Linked DNA regions of Reyranella humidisoli. Each later gene encodes a partner of the first gene's protein in a complex. Links are inferred from orthologs where the notes say so. Each region holds a gene or a part of one and is shown in the gene's direction. Other genes may lie near its edges. The genes, in order: KQ910_RS22940 and dnaG.

Region 1 (9,138 bases):
GAACGTGAAGATCGAGCGCGCCCAGGTCGAACTGGACAAGCCGATCAAGGCGCTGGGCGAGCACAAGATCAAGATCCACCTCCATCCGGAAGTCGTGGTCGAGATCTCGGTGCTGGTCGCCCGCTCCGCCGACGAGGCCGAGTTCCTCGCCAAGGGCGGCAGGCTCGTCGCCGAGACCGAGCGTGCGCAGATGGAAGCGGCGGAAGCCGCGCAGCGTGCAGCCGACCAGGCTGCCGCGCTGTTCGAAGCCAAGGCGGCCGCAAGTGCCGAGGCCGAGGCTACCGAGGCTACGGCCGAGGAAGTGCCGGCCGACCAGAAGTAACGCGCGTGCCGACAGGCACCGCGTATCTCTTCGAACGCATGCCATCGCACCGCGATGGCATGCGTTTTCTTTTGGTGCATCCGTGATCTGGCGGCTGGGCGCATTCGTCGTTGCGGCCGTGGTGGCGCTGCCGCTGCTCGGCATCGGCTCCAGCCTGTTCACGGACCAGCTCGACCTCTGGCGTCACCTCGCCGAGACCCAGCTTCCGGACATCCTCGCCAACACGATCATCCTGCTGCTGGGCGTCGGTGTCGGAACCGTCGTCCTCGGCACCGGGACCGCGTGGCTGGTCACGATGTGCCGTTTCCCGGGCGTCGGCATCCTGCAATGGGCGCTGCTGCTGCCCCTCGTGATGCCGACCTATATCATCGGCTACGCCTATGCCGACCTGATGGCCTTCGCCGGACCGCTCCAGAGCGGACTGCGCGGCGCGACCGGATGGACGCGCACCGATTACTGGTTCCCCGATCTCGGCTCGGCAGCGGGCGTCGCGTTCCTGTTCACGCTGGTCCTGTACCCTTATGTCTATCTCGCCGCCCGCGCGGCGTTCCTGACGCAATCACAGGCGCTGCTCGAAGCCAGCCGCATCCTGGGCAACGGACCGTGGCGGACTTTCCTGCGCATCGGCCTGCCGCTGGCCCGGCCGGCCATCGCGGCCGGCGCGGCGCTCGCCCTGCTGGAGACGCTCGCCGATTTCGGCACCGTCCAATATTACGGCGTCCACACTTTCACGACGGCGATCTACCGGACCTGGTACGGCATGGGAAATCGCGAGGGCGCGGCGCAGATTTCGTTCGTGCTGATCGCCATCGCGATCGGGCTGATCCTGCTGGAACGGCATTCCCGCGGTCGCGCCAGCTTCGCCATCGCCTCCAACCTCCGCCATCGCTCCGAACCGGCGGCCCTTCCTCCCGGCCGGGCGCTGGCCGCCCTTCTCGCCTGCGCCCTGCCCGTGCTGCTGGGCTTCGTGCTGCCGACGCTTCACCTGGCGCAGCTCGCGGTGCGGTCGGGCTCGGTCGTGGCGGATCATCGCTTCCTCGGTGATGCCGTCAACAGCCTGATCCTTGCGTCCCTGGCGGCTCTCATCATCGTCGGATTGGCGCTGTTCCTGAGCTATGCCGGCCGCCTGGTAGGCCGGCGCTCCCTCAACCGCACGATCGAATTCGCCTCGCTGGGCTATGCGATCCCCGGTGCCGTCATCGCCGTCGGCGTGCTGCTGCCACTTGCCGTTGCCGACGACGGCATCGATTTCGTGTCGCGAGGACTGTTCGGCGTGTCGACAGGACTGCTCCTGAGCGGAACTGCGTTCGCCCTGCTGCTCGCCTACACGGTGCGTTTCCTCGCGGTCGGCATGGCCAACGTGGCGCCCGGGCTGGCCGCAATCGACCCGGCAATGGACGCCAGCGCACGGGTGCTGGGCGCACGGCCATTTCAGGTGCTGCGGTACATCCACCTTCCGATGCTGCGTACCCCCGCTCTCACTGCGGGGATCGTCGCGTTCGTGGAAGTGCTGAAGGAATTGCCGGCGACGCTCCTGATACGCCCGTTCAACTTCGACACGCTGGCGATCGGCGTCTTCCGTTTCGCCTCCGACGAACGCCTTGCCCAAGCGGCCGTCGGCGCGATCGTCATCGTTCTCGTCTCGCTTGTGCCGGTGATCCTGCTCAGCCGTGCGGTGGCCGCAGGATCGCCGGCCGGTGGACCGACTACTTCCAGCCAGCCCGGTCCATGATCTTCAGCGCCTCGGCGTTGTTCTGCGCGAACACACGGGCATTGAGCTGGTCTTCCTTGAAGGTGCCGAGCGACTTCAACTCCGGCGACATCTCGACGCCGGCCACCACCGGGAACTCCGAGTTGCCCTCGGCGAAGTAGCGTTGCGCCGGCACCGACACGAGGTACTCGAGGAACTTCACGGCAGCCTCTTTGTTCGGCGCGTACTTGGCCACGGCGCCACCGCTGATGTTCACATGCGTGCCGCGCCCCGCCTGGTCGGGAAACACGACTCCCAGCTTCGCGGCAACCTCGCGATCCTCCGGCTTCTTCGAGCGCAGGAGGTTCACGTAGTAGTAGGTGTTGGACACGGCGAGCATCGCCTCGCCGGCCGCAGCCCCCTTGAGCTGGTCGGTGTCGCCGCCGCGCGGCGGACGCGCGAGGTTGGCCGCGACGCCCTTGGCCCAGGCCTCGGTCTTCTCGGGTCCCAGTGCGGCCAGTAGCGAGCCCACCAGCGACTGATTGTAGATGTGGCCCGACGGGCGGATCAGGATCTGGCCCTTCCACTTCGGATCGGCCAGCGCCTCGTAGGTCCTGGGCGCATCGGCCGCCGTCACCTTCTCCTTGTTGTAGAAAATCACGCGGGCACGCTTGGAGAAACCGAACCAGTTATTGTCGGGATCGCGCAGATGCGCGGGCACCGATTTTGCCAGAACGGCCGAATCGACCGGCTGCAAGAGGCCCGTCTCCCGCGCCCTCTCGATGCGGCCGGCATCGGTCGTGATGAGAAGGTCGCAAGGGCTCTTGTCGCCTTCGGTGCGAAGGCGCTGCACGAGGGGGTCGGGTTCGGCGTCGACCCGATTGATCTTGACGCCGGTGAGGTCGGTGAAATTCCCGTACAGGGCTTCGTCGGTGTTGTAGTGGCGGGCGGAATAGATGTTCAGGGTGCCTCCCTGCGCCCACGCGCGCCGCGCGAGAAACGCGCCGGTTCCAAAGGCCAGTCCGGTCCTTACGAGCGCACGTCTTTTCACGCCTTCCTCCGCTGCGACTGAGTATCAATGCCTGATACCACTGCGGATGGAGGTTCGCAATTCAAATGCGAATTATTCACACTTCCAAGCAAAGTTCGCACATCCCTTTGCGTCGAAAATATGGTTGGGGCTAACATTCGCCGAGGTGATCGCAGGAGTGACAACGTGTTGCTCGCTCAGGTCCTTGCCCATGTCATTGACGAAGGTCGACTGACCATCATCGACGAGGCCGGTCGGTCGTACCAACTCGCCGGTACCAAACCAGGCCCTTCCGTAAGCATGCGCGTTCATGACCGGTGGACGGGCGTGAGAATCGCGCTCCGTCCGAGACTGGCGCTGGGCGAAGCCTATATGGACGGCCGCCTGACCGTCGAGGAAGGCGACCTCTATGACCTTCTCGACCTTCTCGGACGCAACATCGCCGCCGTGGAAGCGACCCCGGCCGTGCGCTGGTCCTACACGCTTCAGCGATGGCTGCGCGCGCTCGAACAATACAATCCAGTCGGCAAGGCGCAGAAGAATGTCGCTCATCACTATGACCTGCGCGGTGAGCTCTACGACTTCTTCCTCGATCGCGACCGTCAGTATTCCTGTGCCTATTTCAGGACCGGCGCCGAATCGCTGGAGGTGGCGCAGGCCGACAAGAAGCGACACATCGCGGCCAAGCTGCTGCTGAAACCGGGACAGAAGGTTCTCGACATCGGATCGGGCTGGGGCGGCATGGGCCTCTACCTGGCCAAGGCTTTCGGCGTCGATGTCACCGGGGTCACGCTGTCGCGCGAACAGCACGCCGTCTCGAGTCGCCGCGCCGCCGAGGAAGGTGCCGCCGGGAACGTCCGCTTCAAGCTGCTGGACTACCGTCAGGAGTCGGGCCGCTACGACCGCATCGTCTCGGTGGGCATGTTCGAGCATGTCGGCTCAGCCCACTATCTCGAGTATTTCCGGAAGGTGAAGGAGTTGCTCGCCGACGACGGCGTCATGCTGCTGCACTCGATCGGCCGCATGGAGCCGCCGGGTGGAACCAATACGTGGCTGCGCAAATACATCTTCCCCGGCGGCTATACCCCGGCCCTCTCCGAGGTCATGGCGGCGATCGAGCAGGCCGGACTGTGGGTTACCGACATTGAGGTCCTGCGCCTGCATTATGCTGAGACCCTGCGCCAGTGGCGCGAACGCTTCCTCGCCAACCGCGACCGGATCAAGCAGCTTGCGGGCTACGACGATCGCTTCTGCCGGATGTGGGAATTCTACCTGGCCGGCTGCGAGGTGGCGTTCCGGTACATGAATCAGATGGTCTTCCAGATTCAGATCGCTCGCCGGCAGGATGCCGTGCCGCTCACGCGCGATTACATGGCGCCTGGAGAACGCCTGCGGAACGTGGCAGGCTCCATGGCGGCGGAATAGAGAGCTATCCTCGTTACGCTCGGGATATCTTTTTTCCGAACTCTTTGCGCTGGTGCCCCCTCCCATCTTGGGCAAAGACATTGTGATGGAGCCACTGAAAGAGTCCTCGAACGTCACCCGCCTGCCCGGCGCGGAAGATGTCCGCCTGCGCGAGCCGCCTCACAATTTCGAGGCGGAACAGGCCTTGCTGGGCGCCATTCTGGTGAATAACGCCGCCTACCAGCGTGTCGCCGAGTTCCTGCGCCCGGAACATTTCGCGGACCCCCTGCACGGCAAGCTCTTCGATTCGCTGACGCGCCTGATCGAGCGCGGTCAGGTCGTGAGCGCCGTGACGCTCAAGACCTACGTCGAGCAGGATCCGGCGATGAAGGAAGCCGGCGGTGCGGCATACCTCGCGCGACTCGCGGCCGCGTCCGTGCACGTGATCGACGCCGCCGCGTTCGGCCGGGCGGTGCATGACCTGTTTCTGCGCCGTCAGCTCATCGATCTCGGCGAGAACGTCGTGAATGGCGCCTTCTCCGGCGATGTGGACGAGACGGCGCTGCAGCAGATCGAAGTCGCCGAGAAGAAGCTCTACGACCTCGCCACGACCGGCCAGACGGAGGGCGGCTTCAAGCCCTTCCGCATGGCCCTCACCGAGGCCATGACGGCCGCCGAGGCGGCTTTTCATCGCGAGGGCAAGCTCACCGGCGTGGCCACCGGCCTGTTCAACCTCGACCAGCTGCTGGGCGGCCTGCACAGGTCCGACCTGCTGATCCTCGCCGGTCGTCCGTCCATGGGAAAGACCGCACTGGCGACCAACATCGCCTTCAATGCGGCGAAGGCCTATCGGGAGGAGATCGTCGACGGCCATCCCAAGGCCGTGGACGGCGCCGTCGTCGGCTTCTTCTCGCTCGAAATGTCGGCCGAGCAGCTCGCCACCCGCATGTTGTCGGAGCAGGCGGAGCTCTCATCGGAGAAAATCCGCAAGGGCGAGATGAACAGCACCGAGTTCGACCGGGTGATGAACGTCAGCCACGAACTCGAGCATCTCAATTTCTTCATCGACGATACGCCCGCCCTGTCGATTGCCGCGCTGCGCACGCGCGCCCGCCGGCTGAAGCGGACACATGGTCTCGGCCTGATCATCGTCGACTACCTCCAGCTGCTCAATCCGTCTGGAAAGAGCCGGCAGGAGAACCGCGTGCAGGAGGTCTCTGAGATCACCCGCGGCCTGAAGACGCTCGCCAAGGAACTGGATGTGCCGGTGGTCGCGCTGTCGCAGCTTTCCCGCGCCGTCGAACAGCGCGAGGACAAACGCCCGCAGCTCGCCGACCTTCGCGAATCGGGATCGATCGAGCAGGACGCCGACGTCGTCATGTTCGTCTATCGCGAGGAATACTATCTGACCCGGACCGAACCGGCGCGGCGGGCCGAGGAGAGCGACCAGAAATTCAACGAGCGCCATGACGCCTGGAAGCAGCGCTGCGAGGAGACCTACGGCAAGGCCGAGGTCATCGTTGCCAAGCAGCGTCACGGTCCCACGGGCATCGTGCGCCTGTCGTTCGAAGGCCAGTTCACCAAGTTCGGCAACCTCGATGGCGTTGCTGACGAGCCCGTGTCCGCGTTCTAAGGTCACTGCGTGTCAATTCCTGCCGACGACGAAGCCGCGCGACGCGCCGGGGCGATCCTTTCGATCGACCTCGGGGCGATCGCAGCCAACTGGCGCGGTCTGCGCGATGCCGGGCGGGCTACCGGCCGGCCGATCGACTGCGCCGCCGTCCTGAAAGCCGATGCCTACGGTACCGGGGCGGCCGTGGTGGGGCCGCGGCTGGCGGCGGAAGGGTGCCGCCAGTTCTTCGTCGCCCATATCGACGAGGGCATCGCGCTGCGCCGGGTTCTGCCCGAACCGCCGATCTACGTGCTGAACGGCCTGCTGCCAGGCACCGAGGGCGATTTCGTGGCGCACCGCCTCGTCCCGGTGCTCAACCACCTGGGCCAGCTCAACGCCTGGCGGGCAGCCGCCCAGCGCTTCAACCAGCCGCTCGACGCCGTGGTCCATCTCGACACCGGCCTGCACCGGCTGGGTTTCAGCGCGGAGGATGCGCAGGTCCTGATCAACGAGCGTGGCCGGCTGCGCGGCCTTCGGCTGGCCCTGATCATGAGCCACCTCGTCGCCTCCGAAGAGACGTCGAACCCGATCAACGGCGAGCAGCTTTCCCGATTCCGCACCTTCGTGCGGGCGATGCCGGGCGCGCCGACGTCGCTCGCCAATTCCTCGGGCATCTTCCTGGGGCCGGATTTCCACTTCGACCTCCTCAGGCCGGGCGCGGCGCTCTACGGCATCAATCCCCTGCCCGGTCAGGCCAACCCGATGCTGAGCGTCGTCACGCTGCGGGCGCATATCCTGCAGACCCGCCGCATCGATGCCTTCCAGACGGTGGGCTATGGCGGCGCCTGGCGCTCGGCACGGCCCAGCCGGATCGCCACGATTGCGCTGGGGTATGCGGACGGCTATTTCCGTAACCTCATCAACCGCACCCAGGTCCATCTTGCCGGACGCAACGTGCCCGTGATCGGCCGTATCTCCATGGACCTCGTGACCATCGACGTGACCGACGTGCCGGAAGCCGAGTGCCAGCCCGGTGCGATGGTCGAGGTGCTGGGGCCTCACCTGACCCCGGACGATCTTGCCGACCACGCCCGGACCAACGCCTACGAAGTCATGACGGCGCTCGGCCGGCGCTACCACCGCGCCTATGTCGACGGCTATGCCGACGCGGCGGTCGAGGAAGCGGGAGAAACGCCGTGAGCATCCCGCTGTTCACGGTCCTCGGCCGGATGACGCTGGCCTTCCTGGCGGCGATCGGCAGCGTCTCGGCCTTTGCCTTCCAGGCGATCCGGCAAGGTTTGCAGCCGCCCTATTATCGCCAGCAGATCCTTCGGCAGATCATGGAGATCGGCTACTACTCGCTGCCGGTGGTCGGACTGACGGCGATCTTCACCGGCATGGTGCTGGCGTTGCAGAGCTACACCGGTTTTGCGCGCTTCTCCGCCGAAAGCGCCATCCCCAATGTCGTCGTCGTCTCGCTGACCCGCGAACTGGGCCCTGTCCTCGCCGGCCTGATGGTCGCCGGCCGCGTCGGCGCAGCTATGGCCGCCGAGATCGGCACCATGCGCGTCACAGAGCAGATCGATGCGCTGACCACGCTGTCGACCGATCCGTTCAAGTATCTTGTCGTGCCGCGCCTCATCGCCGGCATCGTCACGCTGCCGTTCCTGGTCCTCATCGCCGACATCATCGGCGTGATGGGCGGCTTCCTGGTGGGCGTCTACAAGCTCGATTTCAACGATGCGGCCTATCTGCGCAACACGATGGACTTCCTCCAGTTCCAGGACGTGTTCTCCGGGCTGGTGAAGGCCGCCGTGTTCGGCTTCCTGATCACCCTGATGGGCTGCTACCACGGCTACACGTCGCGCGGCGGCGCCCAGGGCGTCGGCATGGCGACCACCAGCGCGGTGGTCTCGGCCTCGATCCTGATCCTGACGTTCAACTACTTCATCACCGAAGCCTTCTTCGCGCGCTGACCGGCCCCGCCCATGGCATCCCCCAAGATCTCGTTGCGCGGTGTCACCAAGGCCTTCGGCCCCAAGAAAGTGTTGCAGGGAATCGATCTCGACGTGGCGCCGGGCGAATCGATGGTGGTTATCGGCGGCTCGGGCACCGGCAAATCGGTGCTGCTGAAATGCATTCTGGGCCTGATGCGTCCCGACAGCGGCTCGATCAAGGTGGACGGCGAGGAGACGGCCGACCTTTCCAGTCGCGATCGGGCACGCGTCATGCGCAAGTTCGGCATGCTGTTCCAGGGCGGCGCCCTGTTCGACTCCCTGCGGGTCTGGGAAAACGTGGCGTTCGGCCCCATCCAGAGCGACGGCATGGCGCCCGATAAGGCCCGCGGGGTCGCCGTCGCCAAGCTGGGTGCCGTCGGGCTGGGACCGGAGATCGGCGATCTCTTCCCCTCCGAACTGTCGGGCGGCATGCAGAAGCGCGTCGCACTCGCCCGGGCCATCGCCCGCGAACCCGAGATCATCTTCTTCGACGAACCGACGACCGGCCTCGATCCGATCATGGCCGACGTCATCAACGACCTGATCGTGAAATGCGTCAGCGATCTGGGGGCCACCGCGGTGTCGATCACCCACGACATGGCGAGCGCCCGCAAGATCGGTCACCGCATCGGCATGCTCTACGAAGGCAAGCTGATCTGGCAGGGCCCCGTCGCCGACATCGACCGCTCGGGCAATGCCCATGTCGACCAGTTCATTCACGGCCGGGCCGAGGGTCCGATCCGGATGCAGGTCCGGAAGCTCTGAGCGTGGCGCGGCCGCTCAAGCGCTACGTCTGCCAGTCCTGCGGTGCCGTCACCACCAAGTGGAGCGGGCGCTGCGAATCCTGCGGCGAATGGAACACCATCGTCGAGGAATCGGCCCCCGCCCCGGGCCCTGCCGGAGGCGGGCTGGCACGGGGCGGCCGGGGCCGGCTGCTCGAATTCACCGGCCTGACCGGCTCGACCCCACAGCCGCCTCGCCTGAAGAGCGGCATCAACGAGTTCGATCGCGTGTGCGGCGGCGGACTGGTCGTCGGCTCGGCACTGTTGATAGGCGGCGATCCGGGCATCGGAAAATCGACTC
Region 2 (9,171 bases), 750 kb from region 1 along the record:
GCTGACGCTTTCGCGCGACGCGATGTCGACGGAATTGTTGATTCCTTTGCCGAGGACGGTGAATTCCGGAACGCCAAGGGTCCCGACTATTGGGGCCAGAGCTTCAAGGGCAAGGCCGCGATCCGCAGCTACTTCGAGCCCCTGTTCGCGGCCGCCAGCGACGTGAAGTGGAACCACACCAGCGAGTTCATCCACGGCGACCGGGCCGTGACGGAGTGGCATCGCATCGCCACCCTGCGGACCGGAGAGCGGCAGGAATGGCTGGGCTGCGACCTCTACACCTTCCGCCGCGGCCTGATCGTGATGAAGGACACCTACATCAAGGTCGTCGTCGCCTAAGCAATAGCGGATACCCTTGCGGGGAACGCCGTGTATTGATAGCGTGCGTTAAATACACAGCGTTGTCATGAAACTCTCACGCAAGCCCAGCCCATGAAGAACCTCTTCCAGGCGTCGAAGGTCCTGTTGCTCGACCTCGCCTCGACGCTCCTCTTCCTCGCCGTCTATGTCGCGACCGGCAACCTCTTCCTCGCGGTCGGCCTCGGCATGGCACTGGGCCTTGCCCAGATCGGCTGGCAGCTCTTCCAGAAACAGCCGGTGGAAGCGCTGCAGTGGCTCAGCCTGGTCATCATCCTGTCCTCGGGCGCGGCCACGTTCATCACCGACGATCCGCTCTTCATCATGCTGAAGCCCAGCGTCATCTACGTCGTCGTCGGGCTGGTGATGCTGAAACGCGGCTGGATGACCCGCTACCTGCCACCGATCGCGCAGGCGACCGTGCCCGACCTCGCCATCACCTTCGGCTATGTCTGGGCCGGGATGATGTTCTTCTCGGCCATCCTCAACATCGTTCTGGCGCTCGCGCTCGACGTCACGACCTGGGCGGCCGTGAAGTCGGCGTGGGCCATCGGCAGCAAGGTCGGCCTGTTCGGCATCCAGTACGCGATCATGAAGTCCACCGGCATCCGCCGGGCGCGCGCCATGATGGCGGCTAGTTGAACTGGACGCCCACGACTTCGTAGGACTTGCCGCCACGCGGCGTCTGGACCTCGACCTTGTCGCCCACGGTCTTGCCGATCAGTGCGCGCCCGATCGGCGAGGTGATGGAAATGCGGCCCTTGGCGAGATCCGCCTCGTAGGGTCCGACGATCTGGTACTTGACCTTCTCGTCGGTGTCCTCGTCGGCCAGACGCACGGTGGCGCCGAACTTGATGACCTTTCCCGTCAGCTTGGAAAAGTCGATCACCTCGGTCCGCGAGATGATGTCCTCGAGTTCGCCGATGCGTCCCTCGATGAAACTCTGCTTTTCGCGCGCAGACGTGTACTCGGCGTTCTCCGAGAGATCACCGTGCTCGCGCGCCGTCGCGATCGCCTTGATGATCGCCGGGCGCTCCACGCTCTTCAGCACTTTCAGTTCACCTTCGAGGCGCTGCAGCCCCTCGGCCGTCATCGGAATACGTTCCATTGCCAAATCGTCCTTGATCAATCGTACGCCGTCAACGCCGAACGCACCCGGCAACGGGTCGAAATCCGCTGCGTTCCGGCCGTTGGCCTGCGCTAGAACGCCGTCTTGAAGTAGGATTGGAGCGGCGCAACCTCGAGCGCGCCTTCCTTCATCGCGGCGATGCCCTCGACCGACGCCTTCGCACCGGCGACCGTCGTGTAGTAGGCGATCTTGTGCATCAGCGCCGTGCGGCGGAGCGTGAAGCTGTCGGTCAGCGCACCGGCGCCGTCGACGGTATTGAAGACGAGCTGCACCTTGCCGTCCTTCATCAGGTCGACGATATGCGGCCGGCCTTCCAGCACCTTGTTCACCTGCTGCGCCTCGATCGAATGCCTGGCGAGGAAATCCGCGGTGCCGCGTGTCGCCACGACCTTGAAGCCGAGTTCGACCAGCCGCTTCAGCGGCTTCACCATCGCCTGCTTGTCCTGGTCCTTGACCGACACGAAGACGGTGCCCTCGACCGGCACCTTGCTGCCGGCGCCGAGCTGCGACTTGGCGAAAGCGCGGCCGAAATCCATGTCCAGGCCCATCACCTCGCCGGTCGAACGCATCTCGGGCCCGAGAATGATGTCGACGCCCGGGAAGCGTGCGAAGGGGAACACCGCTTCCTTGACCGCGATGTGCTTGCCCTTGGACTTCTTTACGCCCAACGACTTCAGCGGCTCGCCGACCATCAAGCGGGCGGCGAACTTGGCGATCGGCTGGCCGGTCGCCTTGGCGACGAAGGGCACCGTTCGGCTGGCGCGCGGATTGACCTCGAGGACGTAGACCTCGCCGTCCTTGACGGCGAACTGCACGTTCATGAGGCCCACCACGTGCAGGGCCTTGGCCATCGCCTCGGTCTGGCGCTCGATCTCGGCGATGATCTTCGCCGGCAGCGAGTATGGCGGCAGCGAGCAGGCCGAGTCACCGGAATGGATTCCCGCTTCCTCGATATGCTCCATGATACCCGCGACGAAGACGTTCTGGTCCTTGTCGGCCAGCGCATCGACGTCGACCTCGATGGCATCGCGCAGGTAGGAGTCCACCAGCACCGGATTGCTGCCCGACACCTTCACGGCGTCGCGCATGTAGCGCTCGATTGCCGAGCGGTCGTAGACGATCTGCATGGCGCGGCCGCCCAGCACGTAGGACGGGCGGATGACGACCGGGTAACCGATCTTCTCGGCGATCTCGATGGCCTGCTTTTCCGACGTCGCCGTACCGTTGGCCGGCTGGCGCAGCTTGAGTTCCTGGATCAGCTTCTGGAAGCGGTCGCGGTCCTCGGCGAGGTCGATCGCATCGGGCGAGGTGCCGAGGATCGGGATGCCGGCGGCTTCCAGCGGCTTGGCGAGCTTCAGCGGCGTCTGGCCGCCGAACTGCACGATCAGGCCCAGCAACTCGCCGTTGCGGCGCTCGACCTCGACCAGCTCGATCACGTCCTCGGCGGTCAGCGGCTCGAAGTAGAGCCGGTCGGCCGTGTCGTAGTCGGTCGACACCGTCTCGGGGTTGCAGTTGACCATGATGGTCTCGTAGCCGGCGTCGCGCAGCGCGTAGACGGCATGGACACAGCAATAGTCGAACTCGATGCCCTGGCCGATACGATTGGGACCGCCGCCCAGGATGATGACCTTGCGCCGGTCCGTGGGCTGCGACTCGCACTCGGCCGGCCGCACACCGTCACCCTCGTAGCAGGAATAGAGATAGGGCGTGCGCGATTCGAATTCGGCGGCGCAGGTGTCGATGCGCTTGAAGACCGGCCGCACGCCCAGCGCGCGGCGCTTCTTCGCCACATCGGCGGTGCCCTGCTTCGTGAGCTCGCCCAGCCGCTCGTCCGAGAAGCCCTTCTTCTTCAGGTCGAAGAACGCCTTGGCGTCCTTCGGCAGGCCGTTCTTGCGCAGGTCCGCCTCGAGGGCCACGAGCTGCTCGATCTGGCGCAGGAACCAAGGCTCGTACTTCGACGCCTGGGCGATCTCCTCGACCGTGAGGCCGTGGCGGAAGGCCTGGGCGATCACCAGGATGCGATCGGGCGTCGGCCGCGCCAGCGCGCCCACGATGGCGGATTTGTCAGGAGCGCCCTTGATCTCGATCTCGTTCAGGCCGGTGAGGCCCGTCTCCATCGAGCGCAGCGCCTTCTGCAGCGATTCCTGGAAGGTGCGGCCGATCGACATCGCCTCGCCGACGCTCTTCATCGACGTGTTCAGCAGCGGCTCCGCGCCGGGGAACTTCTCGAAGGCGAAGCGCGGCATCTTGGTGACGACGTAGTCGATCGTCGGCTCGAACGAGGCCGGCGTCTCGCCGGTGATGTCGTTCAGCAGCTCGTCGAGCGTGTAGCCGACGGCCAGCCGCGCCGCGACCTTGGCGATCGGAAAGCCCGTGGCCTTCGACGCCAGCGCCGAGGAGCGCGAGACGCGCGGGTTCATCTCGATCACGACCATGCGGCCGGTCGCCGGATCGACGGCGAACTGCACGTTCGAGCCGCCGGTATCGACGCCGATCTCGCGCAGGCACGCGATCGAGGCGTCGCGCATGATCTGGTATTCCTTGTCGGTGAGCGTCAGCGCCGGCGCGACCGTCACCGAGTCGCCGGTATGCACGCCCATCGGATCGATGTTCTCGATCGAGCAGATGATGATGCAGTTGTCGTTGCGGTCACGCACGACCTCCATCTCGTACTCTTTCCAGCCGAGCACGGATTCCTCGACCAGCACCTCGCCGACCGGCGAGGCATCGACGCCGCCGGCCACGATCTCGAAATATTCGTCGCGGTTGTAGGCGATGCCGCCGCCGGTGCCGCCGAGCGTGAAGGACGGGCGGATGATGGCCGGCAGGCCGACGCGGTCGAGCGCGTTCGCCGCCTCCTCGCGATTGTGCACGACCTCGCTCTTCGGACATTCGAGCCCGATCTTGGTCATGGCGTCGCGGAACAGCAGGCGGTCCTCGGCCTTGTCGATCGCCTCGGCGTTGGCGCCGATCAACTCGACGCCGTACTTCTCGAGACGCCCGTCGCGGTGCAGCGACATCGCCGTGTTGAGCGCGGTCTGGCCGCCCATCGTCGGCAGGATGGCGTCGGGCTTTTCCTTCTCGATGATTCGCGCCACGAAGTCGGGCGTGATCGGCTCGACATAGGTCGCATCGACCAGGCCCGGATCGGTCATGATCGTGGCCGGGTTCGAGTTGATCAGGATGACCCGATACCCCTCGTCCTTCAGGGCCTTGCAGGCCTGGACGCCGGAATAGTCGAACTCGCAGGCCTGACCGATGACGATCGGGCCGGCGCCGATGACGAGGATGGACTTGATGTCAGTGCGCTTGGGCATGATTACCTGTCACTTGCCCTTGCTCGCGTCGATCATCTCGACGAACCGGTCGAAGAGATAATGGCTGTCAGTCGGGCCGGGCGAGGCTTCGGGATGATACTGGACGGAGAAGGCCGGCCTGTCGGTGCAGCGCAGGCCTTCGTTGATGCCGTCGAACAGCGAGACGTGCGTAACCTCGGTGTTCTTCGGCAGTGATTCGGGGATGACGCAGAAGCCGTGGTTCTGCGACGTGATCTCGACCTTGCCGGTCGTCAGGTCCTTGACCGGCTGGTTGGCGCCGCGATGGCCGCGCTCCATCTTGCGGGTCTTGCCGCCGAGCGTCAGCGCCAGGATCTGGTGGCCGAGGCAGATGCCGAACAGCGGCACCTTCCTGTCGAGCACGGCCTGGATGGCGGGCGAGGCATAGACCGCCGTCGCCGCGGGATCGCCCGGGCCGTTCGAGAGGAACACGCCGTCGGGTTTGTGCCGCAGTATGTCGTCGGCCGTGGCGGTGGCCGGCACGACCGTGACCCTGCAGCCGGTATTGGCGAGGCAGCGCAGGATGTTGCGCTTGGCGCCGTAGTCTACCGCGACGACATGGTACTTCGGATTGGTGAGCTTGCCGTAGCCCTTGCCCAGCGCCCACGTCGTCTCGTCCCAATCGTAGGTCTGCTTGGTCGTGACTTCGAGCGCGAGGTCCATGCCGTCGAGGCCGGGCCAGTCCTGAGCGATCTGGCACATCTTCGGAATGTCGAACTTGCCGTCCGGCGCATGGACGACCACCCCGTTGGGCGGGCCGCCGTCGCGGATGCGGCGCGTGATGGCGCGGGTGTCGACGTCGCAGATACCGGGCAGATTGTGACTCTTCAGCCAGTCGTTCAGCGGCTTCACCGACCGCCAGTTGGCCGGCTCGGTGATGTCGCCGCGCAGCACGACGCCGCGAGCCGCCGGGGTGATCGTCTCGATATCCTCGAGATTGGTGCCCACGTTGCCGATGTGCGGGAAGGTGAAGGTGATGATCTGGCCGGCATAGGACGGATCGGTGATGATTTCCTGATATCCGGTCATCGAGGTGTTGAAGCAGACTTCGCCCACGGCATGGCCGGCGGCGCCCACTCCCTTGCCCCAGAAGACCGTGCCGTCGGCCAGCACCAGCGCGGCCGTGGCCCAACGCGGCGCGGCGTCAGTTGCGCCGGCGGTCTTAGGTGTAGTCATGATGAATATGCCTGTTCGTGGCGCTCGCGCGGCCTCGCCCCGGACCCGGCATGGGCGAGGCGATCGGCGAGCCGCGCGGTTTGTAACCAAGCCGCCGCAGAGGGTCAAGGCGCGCAAGGCAGCCAATTTCTAAGCTATTTCAATAACTTATTTGCTTTGCCAACAGCGGCCTGGATGATTAGTTTCCGCCCCTTAGCCCTCGGGCGAACCAAGGGGACCCAAGCGATGCTGCGCGAGAAACTGACCGAAGCGATGAAAGACGCCATGCGCGCCAAGGATCAGGCGGCGCTGGGCACGATTCGGCTCATCCTGGCCAAGCTCAAGGACGTCGACATCGCCGCCCGCACCGAGGCCAGCCGCGAAGGCGTGGCCGACGACAAGATCCTGTCGATGATGCAGGGCATGATCAAACAGCGGAACGAATCCATTTCGCTATACGAAAAAGGCGGCCGCACCGATCTGGCTGACAAGGAAAAGGCCGAGATTGCCGTGATCGAGCGCTTCCTGCCGCAGCAGATGGACGACGCCGCGGTCGAGGCCGCCGTCCGCGAGGCCATCGCCGCCGCCGGCGCCACCTCGGTCAAGGACATGGGCGGCGTGATGGCCGCGCTGAAGGGCAAGTATGCCGGCCAGATGGACTTCGCCAAGGCGTCGGCAGCCGTCAAAAAGGCTCTGAGCCCCTGATCTTCCCCGCTATCCCCTATGGCGTGGCTCCGATCGCAGGACCATCTTAGGGGATGGCCTTCCCTCCGGGGTTTCTCGACGAACTGCGCGCGCGCCTCAGCCTGTCCGACATCGTCGGGCGGAAAGTGTCGCTGAAGCGTCGCTCCGGTGCCGAGTATGCGGGCCTCTGCCCCTTCCACAACGAGAAGACGCCCTCCTTCACCGTCAACGACAAGAAGGGTTTCTTCTACTGCTTCGGCTGCCATGAAAAAGGCAGCGCCATTGATTTCGTCATAAAGACCGAGGGTCTTTCGTTCCCCGAGGCGGTCGAGAAACTGGCCCGCGAGGTCAATCTCCCGGTGCCGCGGGCCACCCCGGCGGAACGCGAGCGCGCCGACCGCGCTTCGACCCTGCAGCAGGTCGTCGAAATGGCGGCCCAATGGTACCAGAAGCAGCTTCGCCTGCCGGTCGGGCGTCAGGGCCTGGACTACCTGCGCGGCCGCGGCCTGTCCGACGCCGTTATCGACCAGTTCCGGCTGGGGTTCGCCCCGGATTCCCGGGACGGCGTGATCGCGGCCCTGAAGCGCGAGAGCGTGCCCATCGAGAAGATCGTCGAGGCCGGGCTTGCCATCCAGCCGGAAGACCGGCGCGAACCGTACGACCGCTTCCGCGGTCGCGTGATGTTCGTCATCAACGACCGCCGCGGCCGGGCCATCGCCTTTGGCGGTCGCGTCATGGGCGCCGGCGAGCCGAAGTATCTCAACTCACCCGAGACGCCGCTCTTCCACAAGGGTGCCAACCTCTACTGCCTCGACCTCGCCCGCCAGGCCGTGACCAAGGACCAGCCGGTCATCGTGGCCGAGGGCTATATGGACGTCATCGCGCTGCACGGGGCGGGCTTCGGCGGGGCCGTGGCGCCGCTCGGCACCGCCCTCACCGAAGGCCAACTCGCCGAACTCTGGAAGCTCGCCGACGAGCCCTATCTCTGTTTCGACGGCGACAATGCCGGACGCCGCGCGATGTCGCGCGCCGCCGAACGCGCCCTGCCACTCCTCCGCGCCGGCAAGAGCCTGCGCTTTCTCGCCCTGCCCGCCGGGGAGGATCCCGACAGCCTGATACGGACGCGCGGGCCAGACGCGCTGCGACGCACCCTCGACCTCGCCCGTCCGCTGTCGGACGTTGTCTGGGAAATGGAAACGGCGGGAAAATCGACCGACACGCCGGAGCGCCGGGCCAGCCTGCAGCGGTCCGTCGAGCAGCGGGTGGCGGAGATCGCCGACCCCGTCGTCCGCGACTACTACCGGACCGAGATGCGCAGCCGGCTGAACCGCATGCGGCGGCCCGAGGCGCCGGCCTGGCAGCCCGGCAGCCGCCGGCCGTTTCGCCGGCCGGGCGATCCCGAGCCGGCCCCCTTCGCCGCCGGCGCGGCCGCCCGCCGGTCCGGAAGCGATCTCGACGGTTCGCGTCAGGAACGGGTGCTGCTGGGCGCGCTGATCGAACGGCCCGCCCTGCTCCACATCCTGGCCGAGGACCTGGCCAACCTGCCGATCGCCAATCCCGAGCTGATTCGGCTGCGCAGCGGCCTGCTGGACGCGCTGTCGCTGGTGCCGTCCGGCGTCGATCCGGCGGCCGACGAAGCCGCCGGAGATACCTCCCTGGAGGCGCAGTTGATCGAGCAGCATCTCGAACGAACCGGGCTCGGCCGCCTGGCGGCATCGGCCCGGCAGAAGGCGCGCGAGGCGTTTCGAGACGATCCCGCGGACGCCGACGGCTGGGTCGGCCAGTGGCGCCGCGCGGCGCGCCACATGAGCCAGCTCCAGGCCGATCCCGAGGAGCTGAAACGGGCGGAAGAAGCCCTCGCCGATGACATGTCGGAGGAGAATCTGCGGCGACTTCAGGCCATTTTGGACCGGATGCGGCGCGAAAGCGTGGAATCCAATGCCGGATAGCCGGAGCGCGATGAATCCGGGGCCGAGCCCTATCGCTGCTTGCACTGAAGCCCCATATAGTAGAAGGGTAGTTTCCGCGGGGCCGCCCTTCCCCGCCTCCCCTTCTTGCAGCCAAATGAACGGCCCGTTGGCCGTCGTACCTGTTTGTCGCACCCAAGGATTTGAGTAATGGCGACCAAAACCGCGACCGTAGCGCAACCCGAAGCCACCGATGCCCGCGAGGAGGGTCCCGACGCTCCTCTGCTCGATACCCTCGGCGCCGAGCTCAAGAAGCTCGTCCAGAAAGGCAAGGAGCGCGGCTACGTCACCTACGACGAGCTGAACGCCGCCCTGCCGCCGGACGAGGTGTCCTCCGAGCAGATCGAGGACACGATGGCGATGCTGTCCGAGGCCGGCGTGAACGTCGTCGAGGCCGAGGAGCAGGAAGACAGCGCGACGGCCAACCCGGCCGAGCCGGCCAAGACCGCCGTGGTCGCGGCCGAGGCGACGGGCGAGGACGAGGAACTCGGTCGCACCGACGACCCCGTCCGCATGTACCTGCGCGAGATGGGCAGCGTCGAGC

What was found.
Region 2: the proteins of KQ910_RS22940 (region 1) and dnaG are in contact, whole or in part, in a crystal structure (PDB 2R6A), measured with the Geobacillus stearothermophilus proteins. The link is inferred for Reyranella humidisoli from one-to-one orthologs. Residues at the interface, in WP_033016901.1 of Geobacillus stearothermophilus: Ser13, Glu15, Ala16, Gln18, Glu91, Leu92, Asp94, Ala95, Val96, Pro97, Thr98, Ala99, Ala100, Asn101, Tyr104, Tyr105, Ile108; in WP_049624496.1 of Geobacillus stearothermophilus: Lys456, Leu457, Leu458, Pro459, Ala460, Asn463, Ala464, Leu467, Leu535, Leu536, Ile537, Ala538, Gln544, Glu545, Asp548, Tyr549, His552.

Annotation. Positions count from the first base shown.
Region 1 is NZ_JAHOPB010000002.1:936,233-945,370, reverse strand. Bases 3,891-6,815 are described here. They hold KQ910_RS22940 (replicative DNA helicase), read left to right. Parts: upstream 3,891-4,552; coding sequence 4,553-6,079; downstream 6,080-6,815. Other genes in these bases: alr (alanine racemase), read left to right, coding at 6,089-6,815; KQ910_RS22945 (class I SAM-dependent methyltransferase), read left to right, coding at 3,891-4,467. Also shown: rplI (50S ribosomal protein L9), read left to right, coding at 1-322; KQ910_RS22955 (ABC transporter permease), read left to right, coding at 405-2,054; KQ910_RS22950 (Fe(3+) ABC transporter substrate-binding protein), read right to left, coding at 2,029-3,063; more of KQ910_RS22945, read left to right, coding at 3,370-3,890; more of alr, read left to right, coding at 6,816-7,258; KQ910_RS22930 (MlaE family ABC transporter permease), read left to right, coding at 7,255-8,034; KQ910_RS22925 (ABC transporter ATP-binding protein), read left to right, coding at 8,047-8,820; DNA repair protein RadA, read left to right, coding at 8,823-9,138. UniProt on the Escherichia coli protein: The main replicative DNA helicase, it participates in initiation and elongation during chromosome replication. Travels ahead of the DNA replisome, separating dsDNA into templates for DNA synthesis.
Region 2 is NZ_JAHOPB010000002.1:192,213-201,383, reverse strand. The notes cover bases 6,214-9,171. They hold dnaG (DNA primase), read left to right. Parts: upstream 6,214-6,734; coding sequence 6,735-8,609; downstream 8,610-9,171. Other genes in these bases: rpoD (RNA polymerase sigma factor RpoD), read left to right, coding at 8,778-9,171; KQ910_RS19270 (GatB/YqeY domain-containing protein), read left to right, coding at 6,223-6,681. In the rest of the region: KQ910_RS19295 (nuclear transport factor 2 family protein), read left to right, coding at 1-339; KQ910_RS19290 (inner membrane-spanning protein YciB), read left to right, coding at 433-999; transcription elongation factor GreA, read right to left, coding at 992-1,465; carB (carbamoyl-phosphate synthase large subunit), read right to left, coding at 1,558-4,803; carA (glutamine-hydrolyzing carbamoyl-phosphate synthase small subunit), read right to left, coding at 4,813-5,997. UniProt on the Escherichia coli protein: RNA polymerase that catalyzes the synthesis of short RNA molecules used as primers for DNA polymerase during DNA replication.